4 regions of the Pantoea sp. SYBGC1 genome follow, and region 1 is predicted to be linked to each of the others. Evidence: predicted binding sites of a transcription regulator. Region 1 holds the regulator's gene; each other region holds the start of a gene.
The links. Region 1 encodes PurR, which represses purine synthesis genes. Its sites were predicted from a motif close to CANGCAAACGTTTGCNTG; they were not measured.
Positions count from the first base shown of each region.

Region 2: AC2CF9_RS15600 (nucleobase:cation symporter-2 family protein) is a predicted target of PurR. The motif match lies at 3,825-3,842, and genes of this name have one in related genera.
Region 3: purM (phosphoribosylformylglycinamidine cyclo-ligase) is a predicted target of PurR. The motif match lies at 2,719-2,736, and genes of this name have one in related genera.
Region 4: serA (phosphoglycerate dehydrogenase) is a predicted target of PurR. The motif match lies at 4,737-4,754, and genes of this name have one in related genera.

Region 1 is NZ_JBXUNM010000001.1:341,197-348,859, reverse strand. Features, by position in the region: gene nemA (alkene reductase) at 1-92, shown strand, start outside; gene gloA (lactoylglutathione lyase) at 189-596, shown strand; gene rnt (ribonuclease T) at 705-1,388, shown strand; gene AC2CF9_RS01675 (Grx4 family monothiol glutaredoxin) at 1,427-1,759, opposite strand; gene AC2CF9_RS01670 (C40 family peptidase) at 2,112-2,900, shown strand; gene purR (HTH-type transcriptional repressor PurR) at 3,198-4,223, shown strand; gene punR (DNA-binding transcriptional activator PunR) at 4,220-5,131, opposite strand; gene punC (purine nucleoside transporter PunC) at 5,240-6,433, shown strand; gene cfa (cyclopropane fatty acyl phospholipid synthase) at 6,706-7,663, shown strand, end outside.
Region 2 is NZ_JBXUNM010000011.1:19,079-26,741, forward strand. Features, by position in the region: gene fabY (fatty acid biosynthesis protein FabY) at 1-535, shown strand, start outside; gene AC2CF9_RS15595 (AsmA family protein) at 584-2,263, opposite strand; gene AC2CF9_RS15600 (nucleobase:cation symporter-2 family protein) at 2,386-3,774, opposite strand; gene recG (ATP-dependent DNA helicase RecG) at 3,908-5,986, opposite strand; gene trmH (tRNA (guanosine(18)-2'-O)-methyltransferase TrmH) at 5,983-6,678, opposite strand; gene spoT (bifunctional GTP diphosphokinase/guanosine-3',5'-bis pyrophosphate 3'-pyrophosphohydrolase) at 6,682-7,663, opposite strand, start outside.
Region 3 is NZ_JBXUNM010000008.1:123,949-131,611, reverse strand. Features, by position in the region: gene hda (DnaA inactivator Hda) at 1-305, opposite strand, end outside; gene uraA (uracil permease) at 399-1,682, opposite strand; gene upp (uracil phosphoribosyltransferase) at 1,931-2,557, opposite strand; gene purM (phosphoribosylformylglycinamidine cyclo-ligase) at 2,798-3,838, shown strand; gene purN (phosphoribosylglycinamide formyltransferase) at 3,835-4,470, shown strand; gene pstB (phosphate ABC transporter ATP-binding protein PstB) at 4,811-5,578, opposite strand; gene pstA (phosphate ABC transporter permease PstA) at 5,591-7,192, opposite strand; gene AC2CF9_RS14065 (ABC transporter permease subunit) at 7,189-7,663, opposite strand, start outside.
Region 4 is NZ_JBXUNM010000013.1:27,404-35,066, reverse strand. Features, by position in the region: gene AC2CF9_RS16845 (IclR family transcriptional regulator) at 1-522, shown strand, start outside; gene AC2CF9_RS16840 (MFS transporter) at 506-1,819, opposite strand; gene AC2CF9_RS16835 (oxidative stress defense protein) at 2,034-2,768, shown strand; gene AC2CF9_RS16830 (LysR family transcriptional regulator ArgP) at 2,808-3,713, opposite strand; gene rpiA (ribose-5-phosphate isomerase RpiA) at 3,896-4,555, shown strand; gene serA (phosphoglycerate dehydrogenase) at 4,834-6,072, shown strand; gene AC2CF9_RS16815 (5-formyltetrahydrofolate cyclo-ligase) at 6,094-6,696, opposite strand; RNA gene ssrS (6S RNA) at 6,831-7,014, opposite strand; gene zapA (cell division protein ZapA) at 7,054-7,383, opposite strand; gene AC2CF9_RS16800 (YecA/YgfB family protein) at 7,553-7,663, shown strand, end outside.

The DNA of each region.
Region 1 (7,663 bases):
GCCTGCAGCAGGATGCTCCGCTTAACCCGCAGCGCCCGGAGAGTTTCTACGGCGGCGGTGCGGAAGGTTACATCGACTACCCGACGCTGTAACCGGCAGCTGCCGCATAACGATGCGGCAGCCCCGTCACCCGCTATACTTGTACTGTTTCTGCGTCAAAATCTGACCATGTTAAAAAAGAGGATGTTATGCGTTTACTTCACACCATGTTACGCGTTGGCGATCTGCAACGCTCAATTGACTTCTATACCCGCGTACTGGGTATGCGCGTGCTGCGTCAGAGTGAAAATGCAGAATATAAATATACTCTGGCATTTGTTGGCTACACCGAAGAGAGCGAAGGTGCGGTCATTGAGCTGACCTATAACTGGGGTACGGAAAAATATGACCTCGGTAACGCCTATGGTCACATCGCGCTGGGCGTGGACGATGTCGCCGCCACCTGCGAGCGCATCCGCAGCGCGGGCGGCAACGTCACCCGTGAGGCGGGCCCGGTTAAAGGTGGCAGCACGATTATTGCGTTTGTTGAAGATCCCGATGGCTATAAAATTGAGCTGATTGAAAACAAGCATGCCGGCAATGGTCTTGGTAACTGATGCCTGACGCCAGCCCGCAAATTTGCGGGCTGGTTTTTCTCATCTGCTGCACCCTCCCGCCTTTTTTGCCATAATGCGCGCTGCCCTTTTCACTGCTATGAGATCCTGATGTCTGAATCGAACGCCCAGAACGCCCTTAACCAACGCTTTCGCGGCTTTTATCCGGTAGTTATTGATGTTGAAACCGCCGGTTTTAATGCGCAGACTGATGCACTGCTGGAGATTGCCGCCACGACCCTGAAAATGGATGAGGATGGCTGGCTGCAGCGTGACGAAACCCTGCATTTCCACATCGAACCCTTTGCAGGTGCCCTTCTTCATCCTGAAGCGCTGGCGTTTACCGGTATCGATCCTGCAAACCCGCTGCGCGGCGCAGTGAGCGAATATGAAGCGCTGCACGCCATCTTTAAACAGGTGCGCAAAGGGCTCAAAGAGAGCGGCTGCAACCGGGCGATTATCGTGGCGCATAATGCCAACTTTGATCACAGCTTTGTCACGGCGGCGGCTGAGCGTGCCAGCCTGAAGCGCAACCCCTTCCATCCGTTTGCCACCTTTGATACGGCAGCGCTGAGCGGGCTGGTACTGGGACAGACGGTGCTGGCGAAAGCGTGCAAGGCGGCAGGTATCGATTTTGACAGCACGCAGGCGCACTCGGCGCTCTATGATACAGAGCAGACGGCAATGCTGTTTTGCGAGCTGGTAAACCGCTGGAAGCGTTTAGGTGGCTGGCCGCTGGCGCTGAATGACGCTGAAGCAGAGAGCGAAGCCGCAGGCGAAAGCGCGGCAGAGTAAGAGAATAAAAAAGGCCGGCGCTGCGCCGGCCTTTTGATTTATTCCGCTTCTTTGTGCTTCTCAGCGGTTTCTTTGATCAGCGGCTGAAGTTCACCGCGCTGGAACATTTCAACGATGATATCGCAGCCGCCGACCAGCTCACCATCCACCCACAGCTGCGGGAAGGTTGGCCAGTTAGCGTATTTTGGCAGTTCAGCACGGATATCAGGATTCTGCAGGATATCGACATACGCGAAGCGTTCGCCACAGGCAGAGAGCGCCTGAACAGCCTGAGCTGAGAAGCCGCAGCTTGGCAGTTTTGGCGATCCTTTCATATACAGCAGGATCGGGTTTTCTGCGATCTGGCGCTGAATTTTTTCAACAGTACTCATTTTTGCCTTCCTTAATTCTTCACTTCGTGTTTGTTTATTGTAGCGACTTCATCCCGCGACTGAAATCGGGAATTTGCCTCGTTGCGGCATGAATCGCCATGTTTGTTAAGTTTGCCGCCACGGGCGTATGACGAAGTGTGTATTAATACACGATTAGCAATAAATATGCTGCGTTAACCGCCTGAAACCGCTCATTTTTGCTGCACAGCCCTTGTGTTGATGGATTTAATAAAAAAGACCTTACCTTTTGTAAAAAAAGTGGATTAGAATCAATCCGGCGCTGATCGCTGATCAGAATTTTCTAATATTGCCGCGGTCTGCTTCTGCAGCCTGCCGAACCTGTAACCGGACTATGCGTTTACTGATTACGCTTTTCATACTGGCTTTTGCTCAGCTGTTTTTTAACGTGGCCGCTGCTTCACCGCACAAGCCGGTTAACGCCAGCCTGCAGAAAGCGGAGAAAAAGAGTGCGCGCGACGATGAACGCCGCAAACGACGTCCGGTTAAAACCTCGGCTAAAAAAACACGCGTCACGCCCGTACAAAAAGTTAAATCGAAAAAAAGCCTGCACGCAGAACCGCCTGTGACTTCCCGTACCGCCCGTAAAAAAGCGCCCGCCCTCTCTGCCAGCAAAAAATATGGTCATCAGCGTACCAGCCGGAAAACAGCGGCAGCGGAAGAGAGTAATGATGCGCTGACCGGTATCAGGCTCAGCAAATCCCACCGCCTGCGCTATCAGAAGGCGCGTGAAACCGCCATGACTAAACTTATGGGCCAGCTGGGCAAACCTTATCAGTGGGGTGGCACCTCTCCGCTTACCGGATTCGACTGCAGTGGCCTGGTCTGGTACGCCTATAAAGATCTGGTCCGTTTCAAGCTGCCGCGCACGGCCAATGAAATGTATCATCTGCGCGATGCCGCTCCCATCAAGCGCGAAATGCTGGAGAAAGGCGATCTGGTGTTTTTCCGCATCAATAATCGCGGCACAGCCGATCATGTTGGCGTTTATCTGGGTAACGGCAAATTTATTCAGTCGCCGCGTACCGGCAAAGATATCCAGATCAGCGCGCTGGGTGAAGATTACTGGCAGAAGCACTATGTTGGCGCACGCCGCATGATGACGCCTAAAACCATTCGTTAGCAGTTGCGCAACATGCCGCGCGCGTCCCGGCCTGACTACACGCCAGTTGTCGGACTCTAAATATTTTCATCTGACCGCAGGTAAAAATCTCGTTTTATGCCCCTTGCCTTGCTAGAATCGCCGCCTTTCGTTGCGCAACACCTTTTGCGCACGCTGCTGTCATTATCTGTTGCGGTTAATTACTCGCCCTGAATCAGCCATTTTTACGCTGGAATGAGGCAGAAAACCCTGCGCAGACGCAAACGTTTAACACTATACTTATCATAAAGTTGCGATAGGTTTAAGAGGTCCATTTTCATGGCAACAATTAAAGATGTGGCAAAACGCGCTGGCGTATCAACGACCACGGTTTCGCACGTCATCAATAAAACGCGCTTTGTCGCTGAAGAGACGCGTAATGCCGTGTGGGAGGCGATTAAAGCGCTGCACTATTCTCCCAGCGCCGTGGCGCGCAGCCTGAAGGTTAATCACACTAAAACACTGGGGTTGCTGGCAACGTCCAGTGAAGCCCCCTACTTTGCTGAAATCATCGAAGCAATTGAAAATCACTGCTTCGCTCAGGGCTACACGCTGATTCTGGGCAACGCGCACAATGACCTGCAAAAGCAGCGCGCCTATCTGTCGATGATGGCGCAAAAGCGGGTAGATGGCCTGCTGGTGATGTGCTCTGAGTATCCGGACGATCTGCTTCAGATGCTGGAAGAGAATCGCAATATTCCGATGGTGGTCATGGACTGGGGCGCTTCCCGCGGTGATTTTACCGATACCGTGCAGGATAATGCCTTTCAGGGCGGCTACCTGGCCGGTCGTTACCTGATCGAGCGCGGTCATCGCGATATTGGCGCTATCCCGGGCCAGCTGGAGCGCAATACCGGCGGCGGACGGCACGCCGGCTTCCTGCAGGCGATGCAAGAGGCGGGGATCGCGGTGCGTGCGGAGTGGATCGTGCAGGGCGATTTTGAACCTGAGTCGGGTTATCAGGCGATGCAGCAGATCCTGAGCCAGAAGCAGCGTCCTACCGCTGTGTTCTGCGGCGGCGACATCATGGCAATGGGCGCGATCTGCGCCGCCGATGAGATGGGCCTGCGCGTTCCGCAGGATATTTCGGTGATCGGCTATGACAATGTGCGCAACGCCCGCTACTTTACGCCGGCGCTGACGACAGTGCATCAGCCCAAAGCTCAGCTGGGTGAAAAAGCGCTGGAGATGCTGCTGGACCGCATTACCAGTAAACGCGAAGAGCCGCAAACGATTGAAGTTCAGCCCAGCCTGATTGAGCGTCGCTCGGTCGGGGATGGTCCGTTTCGCGACTATCGCCGCTAAGCGCGGCGCTCGCTGAGCCACTCATGATTTAGCGTCTCAGCATCTCCCAGGTATTCCAGCAGCCAGGCCAGCGCCGGCGACGCCCGCTGCCCGGCCCAGCTGACGCAGCAGGGACTCTCCGGAAAAGGCTGCGGCAATATCAGCTCCACCAGCGCGCCGCTATCCAGTAGCGGCCGCGCCAGGTGTCCCGGGATCATCCCTACGCACAGGCCAGCCTGCAGGCAGTCGATTCCGGTTTCCCACTCCGGCACCACCAGCCGGCGCTGATTATCCAGCGTCCACGTCATACGGCGCGGTAGCGCGCGCGACGTATCTTCCAGCACCAGCGACGGCCAGGCGCGCAGCGCCTCTTCGTCAGGATGCGCGCTCTGCGCCAGTGGGTGATCCGGACTGACCACGCAGCGCCAGTTAAGGGCGCCCATATCCTGAAAAGCAAAGCGTCCGCCAACCGGGATCGCCTGCGTGGCACCAATGGCTACGTCAACCCGGCCATCAGCCAGCGCATCCCATACGCCGTTAAACACTTCATAGCTGATGATCAGCTCCATATCGGGAAAGTGGCGATAGAAATCTTTCACCAGCTGGCGCGTGCGCTGCGGCTTGACGATACAATCAACGGCAATAGTGAGCTGGCCGCGCCAGCCGTTGGCCAGCTGCTGACACTGCCGTCGCGTCGCCAGCATTTTTTTGATAACAGAGCGGCCTTCACGCACAAAATGCTCGCCGGCTGGCGTCAGAACCACTTCCCGATGCTGGCGTTCAAACAGCTCCACGGCCAGCCAGCTCTCCAGCTGCCTGATGGTATAGCTGATAGCAGAAGGCACGCGGTGCAGCTCCTGCGCTGCCGCGCTGAAACTGCCGGTGCGGGCGACGGCGTCCGCCACCTCAAGCGCATATTCAGACCACATATTTTTGCCTTCAAAAAATTTAACAGCACTCTGCAAATATTAGCGTTTCACAAAGCTGACTGCACCCTTTTACACTCCTCCGCGTTTCCCTGCCGAATGAGAAAAATAGTGATGTCATCTAAAGGATTTCTGCCCTATCTGGCGCTGCTGAGCATGCTCGGCTTTCTCGCCACGGATATGTATCTGCCCGCATTCAGCGATATGCAGCGTGATTTTGCCACCGCTCCGGGTGTTATCAGCGCCAGCCTGAGCCTGTTTCTGGCGGGCTTTGCCTGTGCGCAGGTGGGCTGGGGACTCCTCTCTGACCGAATTGGCCGCAAACCGGTTTTACTGGCGGGCCTCTCAATATTTGCCCTGAGCTGTCTGGCCATGCTGTGGGCCGACAACGTCTGGCTGATGCTGGCACTGCGCTTTATTCAGGCTGTGGGCGTCTGTGCCGCCGCCGTGAGCTGGCAGGCGCTGGTTATCGATCGCTACCCTAAAGCGCAGGCCAATAAAGTGTTTGCCACTATTATGCCGCTGGTGGCGCTCTCTCCTGCTCTGGCTCCGCTGCTGGGTGCCTGGCTGATGAGTCATTTTCACTGGCGCACTATTTTCCTGGTGCTGACGCTGATTACGCTGGTGCTGCTGGCAGGTACCCTCAGACTTCGTTCGCCGCGTATCTCTCAGGCGGCGCGCGGCGATCAGCCTGGCTGGCTGACGCTGCTCGCTACCCGCGCCTACAGTGGCAATGTGCTGATTTACTCCGCCTGCTCTGCCAGCTTCTTTGCCTGGCTGACGGGCTCCCCCTTTATTCTGGCGGCCGCAGGCTTAACCCCGGCCGATATCGGGCTCAGCTATGTGCCGCAGACGATGGCTTTCCTGATTGGCGGTTTTGGCTGTCGTGCGCTGCTTAATCGCTTTCAGGGCGCGCAGCTGCTGCCGTGGCTGCTGCTGATTTACAGCCTGAGCATTCTGAGCCTCTTTGCCGTTGCGCTGCTTCCCGCGCCGTCGCTCTTTGCCCTGCTGCTGCCTTTTTGCGGGATGGCGCTGGCAAACGGCGCTATCTACCCGATTGTGGTTGCCAGCGCGCTGGCGCCGTTCCCGCACGCCAGCGGTAAAGCAGCCGGTTTACAGAATCTGCTGCAGCTTGGCTTATGCTTCCTTGCCAGCCTGATTGTCTCGGCTGGTTTGCAGCAGGCGCTTTATCACACTACGCTGGTAATGGTAAGTACGGTGGTGCTCGCCTGGATGGGCTTCGCCTGGCAGCGCGCAACAGCAAAATCAGCCGATATCGCCCATCCCTGCGAAGACAACGCATAAGCCGGTCTGGTGCTATTTTGCCAGAGAGCGATCTGCCCGCCGTCCCGCGGCAGGTCGCTGTCTCTTCTGATATTCATAACAAGAACAGCGCTCCCGGTCTTACCGGGACAGCCTCTGCGTGCGGCCAGGCCGCTGCGCATTGCGTGAGTCCGGACTATTCATACCTCTGTTAATGTGGTTTAGCTGCGCACGGCACCACCCTGCGTTCTTTCACAGACCTGATGCAGATCCTTCTGTTTCCCGGGTCCTATTTACAAGGTGATGGAGAAGCTATGAGTTCATCATGTGCAGAAGCAGTCACTCCCGAAGAGAATGCGTGGTTTCGTATTGCCCGGGAGTTACTTGAACAGGCAAATATTCGCGTTAATGGTTCACGACCGTGGGATATTCAGGTTCATCATGCTGACTTTTTTAAGCGCGTGATACAGGAAGGCTCACTGGGTCTGGGCGAAAGTTACATGGATGGGTGGTGGACGTGCGAACGACTGGATATGTTTTTTCAGCGCGCGCTCAGACATCATCTCGATCACCAGCTGCCGCACCACTTCAAAGATACGCTGCGCATCGCCGCTGCACGGCTGACCAATCTGCAATCAAAAAAGCGCGCCTGGCAGGTCGGCAGAGCGCACTACGATTTGGGTAATGACCTGTTCAGCCTGATGCTGGACCCGTATATGCAGTACTCCTGCGGCTACTGGCATCATGCGGACACGCTGGAAGCGGCGCAGGAAGCCAAGCTGGATCTGATCTGCCGTAAACTGCAGCTTGAACCCGGCATGTCTCTGCTGGATATCGGCTGCGGCTGGGGCGGGCTGGCGGAGTTTGCTGCCCGCCGCTACGGTGTCAGCGTATATGGCGTCACTATCTCCCAGGAGCAGCAAAAGATGGCACAGCAGCGCTGCGCCGGGCTGGACGTCACGATACTGCTGCAGGATTATCGCGACCTTGAGCAGCAGTTTGACCGCATCGTTTCCGTCGGGATGTTTGAGCACGTTGGCCCGAAAAATTATGCGACCTATTTCAGTGTGGTTAACCGCAACCTGAAACCCGGCGGCCTCTTTCTGCTGCACACTATCGGGGCGGTAAGAACCGATATGCGGGTAGATCCGTGGATCGATAAATATATTTTCCCGAATGGCTGCCTGCCCTCTGTGCGACAGATAGCGGACGCCAGTGAGCCTTATTTTATTATGGAAGACTGGCACAACTTCGGGACCGATTATGACACCA
Region 2 (7,663 bases), on a different contig from region 1:
TTTTCTGATGATCAAACCGGTGGTGACGCTGGATGATATTCTGCATCGCGCCGACTGGTGCGGCCAGCTCCAGCAGGCGTGGTATGAGCATATTCCGCTGAGTGAGAAGATGGGCGTGCGCATCCTGCAATATACCGGGCAGAAATTTGTTACCACCATGCCGGAAACCGGCAACCAAAACCCGCACCATACGCTGTTTGCCGGCAGTCTCTTTTCACTGGCCACGCTGACCGGCTGGGGGCTGATCTGGCTGCTGCTGCGCGAACGTCATCTGGGCGGGACGATTATTCTGGCGGATGCGCATATCCGCTACAGCAAACCGATCAGCGGACGGCCCGGCGCCACCGCCGATCTCGGCTCGCTGAGCGGCGATCTCGACCGCCTCGCACGCGGGCGCAAGGCGCGCGTGCAGCTGGAGGTTGAGCTGTACGGTAATGAGGAGCCGGGTGCAGTATTTGAGGGTGTCTATATCGTGCTGCCTGCGGACCAGCATGGTCCGCTCGAAGCGGGTGGCTCCGGCGCGCTGATAAACTGAGGCTGGCGCAGCCGATCGCGCAGTAACAACGCGATCGGCCTGCCGTTCTTACTCTGTCTGCCCGTTACGCATGCTCTGCTGCAGCGAGCCGGCGTCGGTGGTAACGGAAAGGTCTGCCGTAATGCCCGGACGCAGTGGTGTACCGGCGCGCAGTGACCCCTTAAGCTGCAGCTGCAGATTACTGTCGCCGCTCTGCGTCAGCGCTGGCCAGCCCCAGTTTTCCAGCACGTTGACCGGCACCGCCTGGCCCTTCAGGCTCAGCGTCAGCGGACGTTCGGCGCTCTGGCCTACCGTTGCCGTCGCCTCCAGCAGTCCATTGCCGTTAAAGGCGCTCATTTCTGTTATCTGGATTTGCTGCTCATCTGCCGTCAGCGCTATCGAGGGATGACGCAGATCGGTACGGTTAAAGGTCGCTTCTGCCGCGTTAAGACTCGCTTTGCCCGACCAGATCCCCCACTGATGTGCGCGCGCCAGCAGCAGATTGTCCGCAGAGCCGTCCAGCGCCGTCATCTGGAAAGGAAACGCCGGGTTGATATCGATGATCAGGTTACGATTGGCGGTGGCGTGCTTCACCAGCACGCTGTCAAGCCAGGCGGGCAGGGTAGCCTGCCAGCGCTCGCGCCAGTTCTGCGGCAGCGTATACTCCAGTCCGGCCACGGCCAGATCGTCCAGCGTCAGCTGCCGGTTGCTGCGCGTCCAGCTGCCGCTGGCGCGCAGGATACCGTTAACCCAGCGGGAGCTGAACTGCGTAAGTCTGACGCCTTCAGGCGAGAACTCTGCGTTAACGATAGGATCATCCAGCGTCAGGCTGCCATTAATAAAGTTGCCGGCATTCATCGCCAGGTAGCCTTCGTTACTCTGCCAGTCGCCGTTACGCAGGGTAATGTCCCGCAGCGTAAGATCGAGATCGGTGACCGCCCAGTCCGGTCCCTGCAGCCGGGCGTCGGTGACATCCAGACGGTTAATCGTGACCGCAGGAGCGGTCAGCAGCGGGCGCAGGAAATCATGCAGCGACTGGCTGGTCTGCAGACGGACATCATTCAGGCGCAGCTGATCAATGCTCCAGTTGCCCTGGTCGTCACGCTCCGCCCGACCAGTTACCGATCCCCGGGCGATATCCGCACCTATCGTGGTCAGCTGCAGACGGCGATGCGCCACGTTGCCCTGCAGCAGGACGTTATCACCAGCCAGACCGTTCAGCGTCAGCTGCGCAGCGCTTATCTGAAACTGCGCGTCACTGCCCAGCATATCGGCAGGCACAGGCTTCCATGGAACGATACCGCCATTGACGCCGCGGGCAGAGAGCGGCAGCGTCGTGCGCGGGCTTTCGAGACGCACATTTCGCAGCTGCAGGCGGTTGGCCTGAACGGGTAGCATGGTGGATGGCGTCTGATTGGCGAGATTGATCTCCCCTTCATGAATTTCAATACTGTCAAAATGAAGCCAGTCGCTGAACTGCACCATCGCCAGGCCAAGATCGATGCGTTTAGCCACGACAACCGCAGGCTGGCCATCGTGACCAAAACTGAAATTATCCAGCACGATATGTGAAGGGGAAGAGAAGTTGTGCTCAATTTTACTGACGGAGAGATGCCACGCAGTTTTATCACTTACCCAGCGGCTAAACCAGCCGGCGCCCCACTGTGTCTGCACCAGTACATAACCGATCACCAGCAGCAGCAGAATCAGCAGTAATAGAGTAAGGAAAAACTTGCCCAGGAATTTCATTGCATTCATCCATCGCGATCGTTGTCCGGTCAGTGGTTGTTATGCCTGAATTACTGTTACAGCTCAACCGTCTGGCGAAAAATGCGGATAAATAGCAGGCAGGCGGACGCCTGCCTGCTGCGCTATTTTTCCTGCGGGAAAATAAGATTAAGCACGATCGCGGTAATACCGCCGGCAGCAATACCGGAAGAGAGCAGCGTTTTCAGCCATTCTGGCGCAAACTGCAGGATCAGCGGCTGCTGAGAGACACCGAGTCCGACCGCCAGCGATAGCGCAATAATCATGATAGCGCGGCGATTAAGCGGCTCGCGGGAGACAATGCGCACGCCGGAAGCGGCGATGGTGCCGAACATTACGATAGTGGCACCGCCCAGCACCGGTTCCGGAATATGCTGAACAAAGCCGCTGACCGCCGGAAACAGCCCGAGAACCACCAGCATCAGCGCCACCACAAAGCCTACATAGCGGCTGGCCACGCCGGTCAGCTGGATCACACCGTTGTTCTGACCAAAACAGGAGTTGGGAAAGGTGTTAAACAGGGCAGAGACGCAGGAGTTCAGGCCGTTTGCCAGCACGCCTCCTTTCAGACGCTTCATATAGAGCGGGCCGCTGACCGGCTGTTCTGAAACGTCAGAGGTGGCGGTGATATCACCGATGGTCTCCAGCGAAGTAACCATAAAGACCAGCATCAGCGGGATCAGCAGATTCCAGTCAAAACCCAGCCCGTAATAGAGCGGTGAAGGCACAGCCAGCAGCGGCTGCTCTACCGGTGCCGCGCTCTCCGGCAGCATATCCAGTCCCCACGCCAGTGCATAACCCACCGCCATCGCGATCACCAGCGATGCCACACGCAGATAGGGATTGCGCTGACGGTTAAGCAGAATAATCACCAGCAGCACGGCACCTGCCAGCAGCAGATTTTCAGGCGCGCCAAAGCTGTGATCGTTCATAGCAGCAAAGCCGCCGCCAATTGAGGTCAGCCCGACCTGAATCAGCGAGAGACCGATAATCATCACCACGATGCCCGACACCAGCGGCGTAATAATCCGGCGTGCAAGATGCAGCACGCGCGACAGCAGCATTTCGGTACAGGAGGCGACCATCAGCGTGCCAAACAGCGCTGCCATCATGGTGGGCACATCCGCGCCACCATTCTTCAGCGCCATACCGCCCATAATCAGCGGCGTGACAAAGTTAAAGCTGGTGCCCTGAATCGACAGCAGCCCTGAGCCCACCGGTCCCCAGGTTTTAATCTGCAGCAGCGACGCCACGCCGGAGGCAAACAGCGACATACTGATGATGTGCTGCGTATCCTGTGCCGGCAGCCCCAGCGCCTGGCAGATCAGCAGCGCCGGGGTGATCACGGCGACAAACATCGCCAGCAGGTGCTGACAGGCGGCAAATAGCGTCTGCGGCAGCGGCGGGCGATCCTCAAGACGATAAATCAGTTCGCTTTTTGTCGTGGCAGACGCACTGGCGGGCGAAAGGGGTTCGGCACGATTAACAGACATGACAGGCTCTCAGTAACAGCAAAGTGGCGATTTTAAACGGTTGCCCGCTGAAAGCAATCGTTTGCATCGCTGCGGCTGATGACCGGCTGGACAATTTTTCAGCGGGCGAGCAGGGCGCGCCTGGAACCGGCCTCTAGGCGTGGCTGTAGCGTTCAGTTTCCGGCAGCCAGCGCTCAATCAGCGCCTGTGCCTGTTCGGGGTAATATTGATGGATATGACGCGCTACGTGCTGCACTTCGGGGATCATGGCCTGATCGCGCAGCAGGTCAGCGACCCTGAATTCAGCGTTGCCGGTCTGCCGCGTGCCCAGCAGCTCGCCGGGACCGCGAATTTCCAGATCGTGCTGCGCAATCACAAAGCCGTCGTTGCTGTCGCGCAGTACCTGCAGGCGACGCTGAGCCGTTTTGCTCAGCGGGGCTTTATAAAGCAGCACGCAGTGTGAGGCGACAGCGCCGCGTCCGACGCGCCCGCGCAGCTGATGCAGCTGTGCCAGGCCAAGCCGTTCCGGGTTTTCGATGATCATCAGGCTGGCGTTAGGGACATCCACGCCCACCTCAATAACGGTAGTGGCGATAAGCAGCTGGATCTCGTTCGCTTTGAACGCGGCCATTACCGCCTGCTTCTCAGCAGGCTTCATACGACCGTGCACCAGGCCGGTACGCAGATCGGGTAGTGCCACGCTCAGCTCCTGCCAGGTCGCTTCCGCGGCCTGCGCTTCCAGCACGTCCGATTCATCAATCAGGGTGCAGACCCAGTAGGCCTGACGTCCCTCCAGACAGGCGCTTTTTACGCGTTCAATAATCTCGCTGCGGCGCGTGTCCGGAATGGCAACCGTTGTGACCGGCGTGCGGCCCGGCGGCAGCTCATCAATAGTCGAGGTGTCGAGATCGGCGTAGGCGGTCATCGCCAGTGTGCGCGGAATGGGTGTCGCGGTCATAATGAGCTGATGCGGATGAAAACCCTGCTCTTCGCCTTTTTCCCACAGCGCCAGCCGCTGATGCACACCAAAGCGGTGCTGCTCATCAATAATCACCAGCGCCATGCCGCTAAACTTCACCTGCTCCTGAAACAGCGCGTGCGTGCCCACCACCATCGCCACCTGACCGCTGGCGATCGCCGCCTGCTGCGCTTCGCGCGCTTTGCCTTTCTGCTTGCCGGCGAGCCAGCCAATCTCGATGCCGAGCGGCGCAAACCACTGACGGAAATTTGCAGCGTGCTGCTCGGCCAGCAGTTCAGTCGGTGCCATCAGCGCCACCTGTTTGCCGTGGGCAATGACGTTAAGCGCTGCCAGAGCCGCCACCAGCGTTTTACCGGAGCCAACATCGCCCTGTACCAGGCGCAGCATCGGATAGTCATTAGCCAGATCGCGCTCAATCTCCTTTACCACGCGCTGCTGTGCGCCGGTCGGAGAGAAAGGCAGCGCGGCCAGCAGCTTGTCCACCAGCGTATGGCAGGGTGGCAGCGGCAGCGCATGATGACGCTGTGCGCCCGCGCGCACGGCCAGCATGCTGAGATTATGCGCCAGCAGCTCTTCAAGAATTAATCGTTTCTGTGCCGGATGGCGGCCGGTTTCCAGCTCGCTGAGCCGGAGATCGGGCGGCGGCCGGTGCAGCGTGCGCAGCGCATCAGGCAGGCTGATCAGCCCGCCGCTCAGCTCTGACGGCAGCAGCTCAGCGATGGCACAGCTCTCCAGGAGAGTCAGCGCCTGGTCGGTAAGATTGCGCAGCGTGGCCTGACGTATTCCTTCCGTGGTGGGATAGACCGGCGTCAGGGTTTCCTGCAGCTCAACGCCGCCCTGCTCACCCTGAACGCGGTATTCAGGATGGATAATTTCGGCGCCGCGCTGTCCGCGCTTGATTTCACCATAAGCGGTGACGCGGCGGCCGGGCGCCAGGCTGTTTTTCATGCCGGCGGTAAAGTTAAAAAAGCGCAGAGTGGCAATCCCGCTGCCGTCGCCAATCTGGCATACCAGCATGCGGCGGCGACCAAAGGTGACTTCGCTGTTCAGCACCTCGCCTTCGATGGTGGCCCAGATACCAGGCAGCAGATCGTTAATTTTGTAGAGCTGGGTGCGATCTTCGTAGCGCAGGGGCAGATGCAGCAGCAGATCCTGGATAGTAAACAGGCCGAGTCTGGCCAGCTTAGCGGCCTGGCTGGCGCCGACGCCGGTCAGGGTACTGAGCGGTATGGCATCCAGCAGCCGGCCTTTCATTTCCGACCCGTGGCTTGCATGGCGGACCACCAGCTGGCATCAGCATCGATACCGCCCTGCATGTTGATCTGCGGATAGGGCAGGCCTTTCTGCTTCGCCACGCGGGCGAGAACCGGATAGCCGCCTTCAAACAGCAGACGCTGCTGCTCTTCTTCATCCAGCAGGCTGTGCTTACGCTGATACATGCCGGCATTCTGTCGCTGGCGCTGCGCTTCATACAGAATCAGCGCCGAGGCCACAGAGACATTTAGCGACTGCACCATACCTACCATCGGAATAATAATATCCTGGTCAGCCAGCGCCAGCGCGTCGGCGGTGATGCCGGTTTTTTCCTGACCCATCAGAATGCAGGTCGGGCGGGTGTAATCGATAGCGCGAAAGTCGACCGCCTTGTCTGAAAGGTGGGTGGCGAGCACCTGCATGCCGCGATCTTTCAGATGGCGTACCGCTTCCGTAATATGCGTATGGGTTTTAACTTTTACCCAGCTGTTGCTGCCTGCGGAGGCCGAAACCATCGTGCGCATCCGCACGCTGGGCCAGACGGCGTGAACCTCATGAATGCCCACTGCGTCTGCCGTGCGGATCACCGCAGAGACATTGTGCGGCTTGTGCACCTGCTCCATGCAGACGGTGAGATCGTGCTGACGCAGCGCCAGCATTTCCTGAATTCGGGCAAAACGTTGAGCATTCATGCATTAATTACGGTTACGGTGGACTTTAATCACATCTGGCATCACGCGAATTTTGCGCATGATGTTTGCCAGATGGACGCGGTCGTTAGCAGTCAGACGGATAAAGGCGCTGTAGACGCGGCCATCGCGCTCTTCGGTATTCAGGCTCTGAATATTCGATCCCGCCGTGTTAATGGCGGCGGTCAGGTTCGCCAGCGCACCCTGGTGGTTAAACATATCCACCTTAATCTCCGCCACGAATTCCTGATCGGTTACCTTATCCCACTCTACCGCCATAAACTTCTCGGGCTCTTTCTGGTAGCCACGGATATTACGGCACGATTCATGGTGCACGACCAGACCCTTACCAGGGCTGACGTGTGCGACAATCGGGTCGCCGGGAATAGGACGGCAGCACTTGGCGAAAGTGATCAGTACGCCATCCGCGCCTTTGATCGGCAGTTTTTTGCTGCGCTTGCTGCTCTGCGCCGCATCCGCAGCGGACTGCAGCAGGTTTTTCGCCACGACCACGCTCATGGCGTTGCCCAGACCAATTTCAGCCAGCAGATCGTCCATGCTGGCGAGCTTCATACGCTCCAGCTCCAGCTGCACGTTTTCTGCCGGTATCTCAGCCAGCTTTTTACTGCCGCCCAGCGCATGGCTCAGCAGACGACGCCCGAGGTTAACGGAATCTTCACGCTTGAGGTTTTTCAGCAGCTGACGGATCTTGGCGCGCGCTTTTGAGCTGACCACAAAGTTGAGCCAGGCAGCGTTCGGGCGTGCGCCAGGCGCGGTGATAATCTCGATTGTCTGTCCGCTGGTGAGCGGCTGTGACAGCGGATAGGGCTGACGATCGACGCGTGCACCCACGCAGGCGTGGCCAATGTCGGTATGTACCGCGTAGGCGAAATCGACCGGCGTCGCACCCGCAGGCAGCTCAACGATGCGGCCTTCCGGCGTAAATACGTAGATTTCATCCGGGAACAGATCGGATTTAACACTTTCG
Region 3 (7,663 bases), on a different contig from region 1:
TCGATGCAGACCAGCGCCAGATTCTCCATGCCTTCCAGCACCTCCGGCACAAACCAGGTCCGTTTATCCAGCGGCACATAGCCTACCGCTTCATCGCGGGCAGACATTTCAGCGCACGCCGCGTGCAGCAGGTGACTGCGTCCACCACCTTCGCGCGACCAGAAGTAGAGATAGCTGCCGTGTTGCTGCGCCAGTGCGCCGCGCAGTGCGGCAAGCAGCGACGGATTCTCCCCTGGCCAGAAGCTGGCAAAGGTTTCATCATCGGGTAAGTAGAGTGGCAGTGAGAGCTGTGCCGGCGTGTTCAGAAGTACCTCAGCAAGTGAGCGGGCAGAAAACGGCGCAAGTTTATCACGATCCTCTGCAGAGATGAACCGGGCGTCCCTGCCCGGCTGCCGCGCTTAGCGGTCCTGCTGCTCCTGCGCCTCCAGCACCACCTCTTCCGGACGTAAGATATTGATAACCCGGAAAATCAGCGCCAGCGCAACGCCGACCAGCGTGGCCAGCGCCATGCCTTTCAGCTCTGCCGCACCGATATGAACTTTGGCACCGCTCACGCCGATGATCAGGATCACCGAGGTCAGGATCAGGTTCTGCGCTTTGTTGTAGTCCACTTTTGATTCAATCAGCACGCGAATACCGGAAGCGCCGATCACGCCATACAGCAGCAGCGATACGCCACCCATCACCGGCACCGGAATCGCCTGAATCGCTGCCGCCAGCTTGCCCACGCAGGAGAGCAGAATGGCAAAAATCGCCGCCCCGCCAATAACCCAGGTGCTGTAAACGCGGGTGATCGCCATCACACCGATGTTTTCACCATAGGTAGTATTGGGCGTTGATCCAAAAAAGCCGGAGAACATGGTTGAGAGGCCGTTCGCGAACATGGAGCGGTGCAGCCCCGGATCGCGGATCAGATCTTTCTTCACAATATTTGCCGTCACGACCAGATGCCCGACGTGTTCGGCAATCACCACCAGCGCGGCAGGCAGAATGGTCAGCATGGCCGCCCACTCAAAGCGCGGCGTGTAGAAGGTTGGCAGCGCAAACCAGGGCGCGTTCTCCACGCTGCGCCAGTCAACAATGCCCAGCATTGATGAGAGCGCATAACCCACCAGCACACCAATCAGAATCGGGATGATGGCAAGAAAACCGCGAAACAGTACGGAGCCGAACACCGTGACCGCCAGCGTCACCATGGAGATCAGTACGGTGGTGCTGTCCGGTGCCGTACCTTCTGCCGGTAGCAGGCCCGCCATATTGGCCGCCACGCCTGCCAGCTCCAGCCCGATCACGGCGACAATAGCGCCCATCGCGGCGGGTGGAAACATCACATCCAGCCAGCCGGTGCCCGCTTTTTTCACAATCAGCGCCACAATGCAGAACAGCAGACCACACAGGATAAAGCCGCCCAGCGCCACTTCGTAACCCAGCGGCAGCAGCAGCAGTACCGGTGAAATAAAGGCGAAGCTGGAGCCGAGATAAGCAGGTATTTTACCTTTGCAGATAAACAGATAGAGCAGCGTACCTGCGCCGTTAAACAGCAGCACGGTCGCCGGGTTAATGTGAAACAGGATCGGCACCAGCACCGTGGCACCAAACATCGCAAACAGATGCTGCAGGCTGAGTGGAATGGTTTGCAGCAGCGGCGGGCGTTCGCTCACCCCAATGGCACGTCTCGTCATCGTATCCCCTTCCCTTCCTGTATGACAGGCGGTTAATTACTGTTTTTTTGTTAAAAAAAAGCCGACTCTCTGGTCGGCTGCTCAAATACTATTTTTTGAAAATGGTAATGCATATTCTGCCTGCAGCTGCAGGCCGGGCGTTGCTGGCGGCAATGGGTTCACGGCCAGCGCGAAGCCTGCCGGCGCAGGCAACGGTTTCGGGCACTGCCCGAAGGCAACGCGACCAGCAAAACAGCCCGGAGTAAACATTACTTCGTGCCGAAGATCTTATCGCCGGCATCGCCGAGACCCGGAATGATATAGCCTTTCTCATTCAGCCCCTGATCGACTGACGCGGTGTACAGCTCAACGTCCGGATGCGCTTTCTCCAGCGCGGCAATGCCTTCCGGTGCCGCCACCAGTACCAGCACCTTGATGCTGCTGCAGCCCGCTTTTTTCAGCAGGTCGATGGTGGCAATCATTGAGCCACCGGTCGCCAGCATCGGATCGACAACCAGCGCCATGCGCTCTTCGATGTTAGAGACCAGCTTCTGGAAATAGGGCACCGGCTCCAGCGTCTCTTCATCGCGGTAGACACCCACCACGCTGATACGCGCGCTCGGCACGTGCTCCAGTACCCCTTCCATCATGCCAAGACCGGCACGCAGAATAGGGACGACGGTAATTTTTTTACCTTTGATTTGATCAACATCAACCGGGCCGTTCCAGCCTTCAATCGTTACGCGTTCGGTTTCAAGATCGGCGGTGGCTTCATAGGTCAGCAGGCTGCCCACTTCCGAGGCCAGCTCGCGAAAGCGTTTGGTGCTGATATCATGCTCACGCATCAGGCCCAGTTTGTGTTTAACCAGCGGGTGTCTGACTTCCACGATTTTCATGATTGTTCTCCCGGAATTGAGTTGAGCTAAAAAAAAATCGCCGGATTATACCGCCTTTTTGCTTTTGCGCCACAGCGGATCGCGCAAGGGGATGGCTGCCTGTCCTGAGAATAGCGGAATCAAGAAAATCTGACACAACGAATATCGGGCGTGAGATCAGACTCGCAAACGTTTGCCTGCGCTGTTAGAATTGCCGCGCTTAATTTTTGCCACCAATCGCAATCGCGTGGGGATTCCGCAGTGACCGACAAAACCTCTCTCAGCTACAAAGACGCCGGTGTTGATATTGATGCTGGTAACGATCTGGTTGACCGTATTAAAGGCGTAGTAAAGAAAACCCGCCGCCCGGAAGTAATGGGTGGGCTGGGCGGCTTTGGCGCGCTGTGTGCGCTGCCGCAGAAATATCGCGAGCCGGTGCTGGTTTCGGGAACGGATGGCGTCGGTACCAAACTGCGCCTGGCGATGGATCTTAAGCGTCACGACAGCATCGGCATCGATCTGGTTGCGATGTGTGTGAACGACCTGGTGGTACAGGGCGCCGAGCCGCTGTTCTTCCTCGACTACTACGCTACCGGCAAACTGGACGTTGATACCGCCTCTGCGGTGATCACCGGCATTGCCGAAGGCTGCCTGCAGTCAGGCTGTGCGCTGGTAGGGGGAGAGACGGCGGAAATGCCGGGCATGTATCACGGCGAAGATTACGATGTCGCCGGCTTCTGCGTCGGCGTGGTGGAGAAATCGGAGATCATCGACGGCAGTAAAGTTCAGGATGGTGACGTTCTGATTGCCCTGGGGGCAAGCGGCCCGCACTCCAACGGCTATTCGCTGGTGCGCAAGATTCTGGAAGTCAGCGCCACCGATCCGGAACGCGAGCAGCTGGAAGGTAAGTCGCTGGCCGATCACCTGCTGGCCCCGACCCGCATCTATGTAAAAAATATTCTGAGCCTGATTGAGCAGGTTGATGTGCACGCCATTGCCCATCTTACCGGCGGCGGCTTCTGGGAAAACATTCCGCGCGTGCTGCCTGACAATACGCAGGCGGTACTGGATGAGCAGAGCTGGCAGTGGCCGGCGGTGTTCAGCTGGCTGCAGCAGGCGGGTAACGTCAGCCGCCATGAGATGTATCGCACCTTTAACTGCGGCGTCGGCATGGTGATTGCCCTCAGCCCGGCTGAAGCAGACAAAGCGGTCCAGCTGATGCAGGATGCCGGTGAGCAGGCGTGGAAAATCGGTGTTATTAAAGCGTCTGATTCCGCAGAGCGTGTGGTTATCAATTCATGAAAAAACTGGTTGTACTGATCTCCGGCAACGGCAGCAATCTTCAGTCCATCCTTGACGCCTGCGCCAGCGGGCGGATCAACGGCAGCGTTGCTGCCGTTTTCAGTAATAAAGAGAGCGCTTATGGCCTGACGCGCGCGCAGCAGGCGAGCGTGCCGGGCCTGGCGTTGTCGCCCCGCGACTTTCCCGATCGCGAAGCTTTTGATCGCCAGCTGATGCAGGAGATAGATGCCTTTGAGCCCGATCTGGTAGTGCTGGCAGGGTATATGCGCATTCTCAGCAGCGCCTTTGTTGCGCACTATCACGATCGCCTGCTGAACATCCACCCTTCCCTGCTGCCAAAATATCCTGGCCTGCATACCCATCGCCAGGCGCTGGAGAACGGCGATAAAGAGCACGGCACGTCGGTGCATTTTGTCACCGATGAGCTGGATGGCGGTCCGGTCGTTCTTCAGGCGCGGGTACCGATTTTTTCCGGTGATGATGAAGCAGAGATAACGGCACGCGTGCAGCATCAGGAGCATGCCATCTATCCGCTGGCCATTAGCTGGTTCACCGATGGCCGGCTGGTGATGCGCGACGGAAAAGCATGGCTGGATGGTCAGCCTCTGCCCGCACAAGGGTACGCCCCGTAAGGGGTGCCTGAGGCGCATAAATGCGCCCGTTCGATAGCCCGCAACCCGGGGCGCATGAATGCGCCCCGGGGTTAATTCGCGTACAAAACGTGATGACGCCCGTTCGATATCCCGCAAGCCGGGGCGCATGAATGCGCCCCCTACATTTATCCCCCTCCCCCCGTAGGGGGCGCATTGATGCGCCCCTGGGTGAATTTACGTACGAAATGTGATGACGCCCGTACGATATCCCGCGGCCCGGGGCGCATGAATGCGCCCCCTACATTTATCCCCATCCCCCCGTAGGGGGCGCATTCATGCGCCCCTGGGTTAGAACGCGATGACGCCCCGGTAACCGGCGTTAACCAAACCGGCCGGTAATGTACTCTTCGGTGCGGCGTACACCGGGTGCGGTGAAAATCCGATCGGTTTCGCCGAACTCAATCAGCTGTCCCTGATGCATAAACGCGGTGTAATCCGACACGCGGGCCGCCTGCTGCATATTATGCGTCACCAGCACCAGCGTGAAATGCGCTTTCAGCGTGGTCATCAGCTCCTCAATGACCAGCGTTGAGATAGGGTCGAGCGCGGAGGTGGGCTCATCCAGCAGCAGCACCTCCGGCTCAATGGCAATTGCCCGGGCGATCACCAGCCGCTGCTGCTGACCGCTGGAGAGCGTCAGCGCGTTCTGCGACAGATGATCTTTCACCTCTCCCCAGAGCGCCGCCGCGCGCAGTGCGCGTTCGCACGCTTCATTTAAAACCCGGCGGTCGCGCACCCCCTGCAGACGCAGGCCATACACCACATTCTCATAGATCGATTTGGGAAACGGATTAGGGCGCTGGAACACCATGCCGATGCGCCGCCGCAGGGCAGGCAGATCCTGCCCTGCCTGCATTACCGGCAGCCGATCAAGCAGGATTTCGCCTTCGGTTCGGCAGCCGCTAATCATATCGTTCATACGGTTAAAACAGCGCAGCAGCGTGGATTTTCCGCAGCCGGATGGTCCAATCAGCGCCGTAATGCGGTTTTTCGGGATCTGCAGATCGATAGCGTTCAGCGCCTGGCGCTCGCCGTACCAGAGCGATAGCTTGTTTACGCTTAGCGCAATGTTTTCAGTGGACGTCATATTTCAACCTTGTTAGTGCGTCATCAGCCGGTAGCGTTCGCGCAGCCGGTGGCGCAGCACCATCGCCAGCAGATTCAGCGACAGAATAATCATGACCAGCAGCAGCGCAGTGGCATAAACCAGCGGCCTGTCGGCGTCGATGTTCGGGCTCTGAAAGGCCAGATCGTAAATCTGAAAGCCGAGGTGCATAAATTTGCGGTCAAGATGCAGATAAGGGAATACGGCGTCTACCGGCAGCTCCGGCACCATTTTGACCACGCCGACCAGCATCAGCGGCGCCGTCTCTCCCGCTGCGCGCGCCACCGCCAGAATCAGTCCGGTGAGCATCGCCGGCACCGCCAGCGGCAGTACCACCCGCCACAGCGTTTCCGCCTGCGTTGCTCCCAGCGCCAGCGATCCCTGACGCAGCGTATCGGGTATCCGTGACAACCCCTCTTCTGTCGCCACAATCACTACCGGCAGCGTCAGCAGTGCCAGCGTCAGCGACGCCCACAGCAGGCCCGGCGTACCAAAGGTCGGGTTCGGCAGCGCCCGGGAAAAGAAGAGCTGATCGAGCGTGCCGCCGATCAGCCAGACAAAAAAACCGAGACCAAATACGCCATAAACAATAGAGGGGACGCCCGCGAGATTTACCACGGCGATACGCACCAGCCGCGTCAGGGCGTGACGTCCGGCATACTCATGCAGCCAGACGGCAGCCACCACGCCGAGCGGCATAACGATGACCGACATCAGTACCACCATCAGCACCGTGCCAAAGATAGCCGGAAACGCGCCGCTCTCGCTGCCGCCAGCCGCCGGTGAGTCGCTGACAAACTGCCATACCTGCCGCAAAAAGTGCTGCGTTTTTTGCGGCAGGCTCATGTGATTGGGATACCAGGCCGCAACAATCTGCGCCAGCGGGATAGTATGTTCTGCACCCTGTGCGTCGCGCAGGATCAGCGTATCGCGCTGGCTCGCCTGCTGCAGATGCGCCAGCTGCTGAGCCAGCGCGCTGAAGCGACGATGCAGCGCCGCGCTGTTAGCATCAAACTCTGACTGCTGCTGCAGGCCAAAACGCTGCTCGCGCTGCTGCTCATCCGCCTGCTGCTGCAGATTTTCCAGCTGCGCATTGAGCCGCGCCATATCGATACGGCGAATATCCTCTGCCTGGCGCAGCAGCTCCTGTACCTGCTGCAGGCGCTGCTGCAGCAGCGCATCACGGTTGTGTGCGGTGAGCGTCTCGTTGTCTTCCCGCAGCGCCACCAGCCAGCCGTACGCGTTACCGCCGTTGCGCCGTTGCAGCACCAGCACGTCACGCGGCTGTTCCGCGAGCGCGGGTCCGGCGCTGTAAATGACGCGGAAATCGGGGGCGGCAATATCGCGGTTGCCGGTTTTTACCAGGTAACGCCATCCGCTACTCTGCCGCTCTGCCTGCAGCGTCTCGCCCAGCAGCGTAACCGGCGACGCGCCGGGAGCCTGAAACTGATAGCGATCCACCGGCTGCGGCCAGAATGCGCGCACGCCCTGCCAGCCAAGCAGGCCAATCAGCAGCGTAAATGCCAGTAAACAGGCCGCCACCGCACCCGCCGTCAGCCAGCGCCAGCGATCGTTCTGACGATGTGCGTTTTTCATCCCTGTCCCTCATGCTGGCCATAACGCCGGCGCAGCCGCTGGCGGATCACTTCTGCTACCGTGTTGATAACCAGCGTAAACAGCAGCAGCAGCAGCGCGCTGAGAAACAGGATGCGGTAGTGCGCACTGCCCGCTGCCGCCTCCGGCATCTCTATCGCAATATTCGCTGACAGCGCGCGCAGCCCGGCAAACAGCCCGCCTTCGCTCACCGGCGTGTTGCCGGTGGCCATCAGCACGATCATCGTCTCGCCCACCGCCCGGCCAAAACCGATCATCAGTGCGGCAAAAATTCCGGCAGAAGCGCCGGGCAGCACGACCCGCGTCAGGGTCTGCCACGGCGTGGCGCCCAGCGCCAGCGATCCCTGTCCGAGCGCCCCCGGCACGCTGAACAGCGCATCTTCTGCCAGGGTAAATATCAGCGGCACCAGCGCAAACCCCATTGCCACTGCGGCAACCAGCAGATTGCGCTGT
Region 4 (7,663 bases), on a different contig from region 1:
CAGCGTCGCTACCTGCCAGGGCCGGGGGTTCACGCGCTGGCGGCGCAGGCGATTCGGGGTTCCTCGCTGTTTGCGCAGGCGCTGCCGCAGCTGGAGCTCTATGCACCGCCCGATATCGTGGTGGCGCTGGGCGTGCTGTGGGAAGATCAGGTCATCTATATCTGGCACTCAGAGCCCGGTGAACGCACCCGTACCAGTCAGGCGCTGGCCGGATTTCGCATGCTGCCGGCGTGGCAGTCGGTGATTGGCATAGCGCTGCTGGCCGCAGAGCCTGATGTGCAGCTGCAGCCGCGTTTTGCCGCAGCGCAGTGGACGCAGATGGCGCCTCTGCTGGCGCGCAAACGCCAGAGCGATCATCTCATCTGGCAGCGTGATGATGGTGAGATTGGTATGGCACTGCCGATCAATCATAATCGCGCGGCGCTGGCGTTCGCTAAAATCTGGCAGCGGGATGATGAACATCTGGCGCAGCGGGTGGCGCAGCTGAAAGCGCTGGCGCAGAAGATCACCGGGGAGCAGTAATCTCGTCGGGGCGGCCAACGATAAACAGATAACTGCCGATCCCCACCAGCGCCAGGGCGGCGATAAACACCAGCGCCGGAGCAAAATCACTGCCGTCGATCAGCGCGCCAATCGCAATTGGCACCACGATTGCGGAGAGGGCACCAGTAAAGTTAAACATGCCGCCTGCCAGCCCGACCAGATGACGCGGTGCCAGCGTGGTGACAAAAACCCAGGTAATGGTTGCCAGCCCGTTGCCAAAAAAAGCCAGCGACATAAATAACACGATCAGCGTGGTGTTATCCGTATAGTTGGCTCCGAGGATAAACAGGGTCATCGTCAGCCCGAGCAGTATCGGCAGCTTGCGCGCTACGCTGGCTGAAACGCCGCGCCGCAGCAGATAATCGGAGATAAATCCCGCCAGCAGTACGCCACAAAACGCCGCCAGATAAGGCAGCGAGGCGACATAGCCGCTTTTAATGAAATCCATATGCCGGTACCGGACCAGATAGGTCGGAAACCACGTCAGAAAAAACCAGAACGTGGCGGAAATAGAAAACTGGCCCAGACAGATGCCCAGCAGTCTGCGGTTGCACAGCATCTGCTGCACGTCACTCAGGCGTAGCGGTGTGCGCCCGGCCGATGCGCTGTCGGGCAGCGCGCCGTTCTCCAGCAGCCAGGCGCGCTCTGCGGCTGATACCCGTTTATGTTCGCCAGGCTCGCGATAGAGCGCAAACCAGACGCCCGCCCACAGAATGCCGGTCAGCCCGGTGATAGCGAACAGCCCGCGCCAGCCAAATGCCGCTTCAATATGAAACAGCAGCGGCGTAACGCAGGCGAGACCTGCGAACTGCGCCGAGGAGTAAATGCCAATGGCGCTGGCACGCTCATGCAGAGGAAACCAGCCTGAAATAATACGGTTATTCGCCGGCATTACCGGCGCTTCAAATGCGCCGACGCCAAGCCGCAGCCCGACCAGCGCCGCCACGCTGCTGGCGCAGACGTGCAGCAGGGTGATTAGCGACCAGCCGATCATCGCCACGGCATACACCATACGCGCACCGAGTCGATCAATCAGCCAGCCCCCCGGGATCTGCAGTGCGGCGTAGATCCAGCCAAACGCAGAAAAAATCAGCCCCATCTGCAGCGGAGTGAGCTGTAACTCAGCGCTCAGCGCGGGCGCTGCCACGGCCAGATTAGCGCGATCCATATAGTTGATAATGATGTTCACAAACACCAGCGCCAGCATCAGAAAACGCGTGCGCCCGACGCGCACGCCAGCAGCAGGCGCGCCAGGGCTTGAGGGATCGTGCGCCATGGGCAGGGTTCCTGGAAACAGAGAGTATCCATCAAGCGAAACGCACAATGCTGTTTTTAGCAACCCTGTAGTGATAAGTTTGCAGCCGGCAGCAGGTTAAAACGCAGCGCGAACGAACTTTTCTGTCTGCGTAAACTCAGAGCATCACGCATAGTAAAGCGATAGCGGTTTCGCCATAGTGGCAGCCGGTAACCCGATTTCCAAGGAGGAGTTTGTGAAACTGAAAGCACTGGCGCTGGTCGCCGCAATGAGCACTGGCGCACTGTCGGGCATAGTACAGGCCGGAGAAGTGCCTGAGGGACCGCACGTGGTCACTTCCGGCCAGGCGAGCGTTGATGCGCGTCCCGATATGGCGACGCTCTCAATTATGGTCAGCGTCGCCTCCAAAGAAGCTGCCGATGCTAAAAAACAGGCTGACGCGCGCGTGGCGCAATATTTTGATTTTCTGCAAAAGAGCGGTATCGAAAAGAAAGATATCGATGCGGCTAACCTGAGCACCCAGCCAGAATATGACTACACCAAAGAGGGTAAGTCGGTACTGAAAGGCTACCGCGCGGTACGCCAGGTGGAAGTGACGCTGCGTCAGCTGGACAAGCTGAACGATCTGCTGGATGGCGCACTGAAGTCGGGCCTGAACGAAATCCGCACCGTTGAGCTGGGTGTGGCAGACGCAGAAAGCTATAAAGAGCAGGCGCGTAAAGCCGCGATTGCTAACGCGACGCAGCAGGCCAGCGCGCTGGCAGAAGGCTTTAACGCGAAGCTGGGCCCGGTCTACAGCGTTCGCTATCACGTAGCCAACTATCAGCCGATGCCGATGGCGCGCATGTATAAAGCTGCTGCCGCGCCAGCGGATACCACCGCGCAGCAGACGTACGAACAGCAGAGTATTCACTTTGACGATCAGGTCGATGTGGTGTTTGAAATCAAACCGAACGCCGCGACGCCCTGATAGCTGACAGCCGCAGCGGCATCTGCCGCTGCGCTATGCTCAGACCGTGACCTCATCCTGACGCAGCACCCGATGCCCGTGAGCAATCAGCGCGTCGGTGACGCTGCGCATCAGGCGACTCTCGGGCGCAAAGCGGTGCCAGTAGAGCATCCGGCGCTGATAGAGTCCCGGCGTCAGATCCACCAGCTCACCCTGCGCCAGTTCGCGCTCAATCTGCAGATGCGGGATCATACAGCAGACCGATCCCTGCCGCGCCAGCTGCACAAACGCCTCTGACGAGTTAACGATATGGCAGGGTACGCTGCCCGGTGACAGATCAAAATTCTGCTGCAAAAACGCCTGATGCATATCATCCAGATGGTCAAACGCCACCGCCGGCGCCTTCAGCAAAGCAGATCGCGTCACGCCGTTGGGAAAATAGCGGGCGGCAAAATCGGGTGAGGCGCAAAACAGATAGTCGAGCGCTCCCAGCTGATCGACCAGGCAGCTCGGCAGCGGCTGCGGCTGGATACTCACGGCGCCCACCACTTCGCCGCGGCGCAGACGTTCCTGCGTACGCGTTTCATCTTCTACCTGCAGATTCAGCCGCACCGGGGAGTCCGCCAGCACATCTTTCAGCGCCGGCAGCAGCCAGGTAGCAAGACTGTCGGCGTTCACCGCCAGCGAGAGCAGCAGCGGCGTGGTTCCGCTCTGATCGTCACCCAGCCACTCCTCTTCCAGCAGCTCAACCTGGTGCAGTAGCGCCAGCAGCTTCTGCCCCTGCTCAGTCGGGCGGGGCGGAACGGTGCGCACCAGCAGCGGCTGCCCAAACAGGTTTTCCAGCTGTTTGATACGCTGCGATACGGCTGACTGGGTAATACAAAGCTTCTGTGCGGCGCGTTCAAAGCCGCGCTCGCGAATCACTGCATCCAGCGCCTGAAGCGTACGGTAATCCGGGCGTTTCATTATTGTTCTCTCTCGTTCAGGGTGGAAAGTACTATGCCACAAAATGGCCGCGCTGTGCGGCGGGTGCATTTTTGCGGACTGGCTTCCAAAGGTAAAAATCGGTGGTGCGTGAGCCGCGCACTTTTACAGCGCGTTGTTTTATACTACGCGCACTTTGATGTCGCACAGGTTTTAAACATACCATGACCCAGGATGAACTGAAAAAAGCGGTAGGGTGGGCGGCGCTGCAGTATGTGCAGCCAGGCACCATTGTTGGCGTAGGCACCGGCTCAACGGCCGCGCATTTTATCGACGCGCTGGCCACCATGAAGCACCAGATTGAGGGGGCGGTCTCCAGCTCTGAAGCCTCCACCCTGAAGCTGAAATCGCTGGGCATACCGGTTTTCGATCTTAACGACGTGGACGATATCGCGGTCTATGTCGATGGTGCCGATGAGATCAATCCGCATATGCAGATGATCAAGGGCGGTGGCGCGGCGCTGACGCGCGAGAAAATTGTGGCGGCGGTCGCACGGAAGTTTATCTGTATCGCGGATGCGTCTAAAGAAGTTGATATCCTTGGCCGTTTCCCGCTTCCGGTTGAGGTGATCCCGATGGCGCGTGCTTATGTCGCGCGCGAGCTGGTTAAGCTTGGTGGCCAGCCGGAGTATCGGCAGCAGGTGGTGACCGATAATGGCAATATCATTCTCGACGTGCACAATCTGCAGATCCTCGATCCTGTCGCGATGGAAAAAAACATCAACGCGCTGGCGGGCGTGGTCACGGTCGGCCTGTTTGCCACGCGCGGCGCTGATGTCGCGCTGATTGGTACACCGGATGGCGTCAAAACCATTCTCAAATGATCTCTCCGGCGCGCCTGACGCGCCGTTTTTCCCCCGGCTAATTCTGCTTTTCTTTATCAGCCTGAATTTGGTGACTTATGTCACAAACAGAGCATGGAGAGCCGATTCCTGCTTTCTGCTCCTGGCTTCCTGCGATTTTGTATGGATTTGTGCTGCCTGAAAGCCGGGGCGTGCTGCCGTGGTCGCAATCGTTTGTATTGCCGCATTGCCAGAATTTGTTATTTTGGCAGAAGGTAATCTTATGGCACTCCACGTTGAATTCTGAATAGGGTCGGGAAATGGCAAAGGTATCACTGGATAAAGACAAAATTAAATTTCTGCTGGTGGAGGGCGTGCATCAGAGCGCGCTGGAGAATCTGCGCGCGGCAGGCTATACCAACATTGAGTTTCACAAAGGGGCGCTGGATGCGGAGTCGCTGAAAGCCTCTGTCCGTGATGCGCACTTTATCGGTATTCGCTCCCGCACCCAGCTCACGGAAGAGATCTTCGCCGCCGCAGAAAAACTGGTCGCGGTAGGCTGCTTCTGTATCGGCACTAATCAGGTCGATCTCAACGCCGCTGCCCGGCGCGGTATTCCGGTCTTTAACGCCCCTTTCTCTAACACCCGCTCCGTTGCTGAGCTGGTGATTGGCGAGATGCTGCTGATGCTGCGCGGCATTCCGGAAGCTAACGCCAAAGCGCATCGCGGTATCTGGAACAAAGTAGCAACCGGCTCCTATGAAGCGCGCGGCAAAAAGCTGGGTATCATTGGTTATGGTCACATCGGCATGCAGCTCGGCGTGCTGGCTGAAGGCTTGGGAATGCACGTTTTCTTTTACGATATTGAAAACAAGCTGCCGCTGGGGAATGCCACGCAGGTGCGCCACCTGTCGGATCTGCTCAATATGAGTGATGTGGTCAGCCTGCATGTGCCGGAGACCGCTTCAACCCAGAACATGATTGGCGCAGAAGAGCTGGCGCTGATGAAGCCAGGTGCGCTGCTGATTAACGCCGCGCGCGGCACCGTTATCGATATTCCGGCGCTGTGCCATGCGCTCTCCAGCAAACATCTGTCGGGTGCAGCTATTGACGTCTTCCCGACCGAACCGGCAACCAACAGCGATCCGTTTAATTCACCGCTGTGCGAGTTTGATAACGTTATTCTGACGCCGCACATTGGCGGTTCAACGCAGGAAGCGCAGGAAAATATTGGTCTGGAAGTTTCGGGCAAGCTGGCAAAATACTCCGACAACGGCTCGACGCTCTCTGCGGTTAATTTTCCGGAAGTGTCACTGCCGATGCACGGTGCCAGCGCCAGCCGTCTGCTGCACATTCACGAAAACCGTCCGGGCATTCTTACTGCCATCAACCAGATTTTCGCTGAGCAGAATATCAATATCGCGGCGCAGTTCCTGCAGACCTCGCCACAGCTTGGTTACGTGGTAATTGATATCGATGCGGAAAAAGATGTGGCGGATAAAGCGCTGCAGCTCATGCGCGCCATCCCGGGCACCATGCGCGCCCGCCTGCTTTACTGACTGGTGACGGGCATATGCCCGTCAGAACGAAGCATCCCACTGCCACAGCTTTGCCGGCGTCAGCACGGCGGGTAGCGGGATGTCCCATGCGGCTGCCGGCAGCGCCTCAACGCGCTGGCAGTCGTGGGCAATGCCAATCGGCAGACAGCCGTGGCGCTGCCAGTTCTGCAGCGTGCGATCGTAAAAGCCGCCGCCCATCCCCAGCCGTTGTCCACTCTCATCAAACGCCACCAGCGGAACCAGCATGACATCCAGCCGATCCAGCGTCGCTATCTGCGTAATATCCAGCGGCGGCTCCGGAATGCGCAGCTTATTCATGACCAGCTGTGTCTCAGGGGTGTAACGCAAAAACAGCAGGTTGCCTGGCGCAAACGGATGCAGTACCGGCAGATAAACCGCTTTTTTTTGCTGCCAGAGACGGGCGATCAGCGGGCGGGTATTGATTTCACCGTCGGTGGAGAGAAACAGCGCAATGTTTTGCGCGGCTGAGACAGGCGCCAGGTTAATCGCGTGCTCAGCCAGCTGTTCGGCCGCTTCACTCTGCTGTTCAGGCGTCAGATGCCGGCGCAGATGGCGGATATGCTGACGCAGCAGCTGGCGTTCGGAATAATCGATAGCTGACACAGGATCTCCCCGACGAGTGGATTAGCTTGCGCTGACTATAACATGCAAAAGAGGGGGAGGGGGACTGGCTTCAGGCAGTAGCCGCAGTCGCAGCTGACGCTACTACCTGAAATGACGCCGGGTAAAACAGAAAAGAGATCTCCGAGATGCCGCCGCAGGCTGTAACCCTTGAACCCTTGGTTCAAGGTGAGTATGCCGTCGCAACCATCAGGCTTCTCGGACGAACCGAGCATGCTCACAGGCTACAGAGCGTCACACTCTGTTGGTATGAAATATCGGCTCAGGGGACTGGCCCGCTTGCAAACATCTCAGAGAAACAGGACTTCATCGTTGCTCTGGCATGAGAACCATGAAGTATTATTCGAATTTAGGGCCCTGGCGGTCGGTAATGCGACCCTGCTCAACTAAAGCCTGTTCAATCGTCTGCTGCAGCATGCGGATACGTTGTTCCATGTTTGCTGCATAGTCACGCGTTTTACCTTTCTCTTGCGCCAGCTCGTGGCAGATATTTAACGCGGCGATGAACACCAGTTGCTCTGTATTTGTGACTCTAGTGCGAACTTTTAAATCTTGCAACCGTTGATTGAGGTCCTCTGCGGCAAGATTTAGCGCATCCTGCTGTTCAGGCGGACAATTTACTCTCAAAGAACGACCAAAAATTTGTATATCTACCGGTTGTGCAGACATGCCACCATCCTGACTGATTACTTCGTTCGCTCCACCCGGCTCGCCACTGGCCCGGAAGGTGCGCAACTATATAGACGCGGGTAAGAAGATACAACCCCTTTTCTGGAAACCCTGAGGCACCTGGTGGTAGCATATCACGAACTTATTCTGCCAACGACGACCAAAGCTTATGTCTTTACAGAACGCAACACCCACTTACAACGCGCTGGCCGCAGCCCTCTCTCAGCAGGGTGTGGGCATGACGCCTGCCGAAATGCACGGACTGCTGTGTGGCATCCTG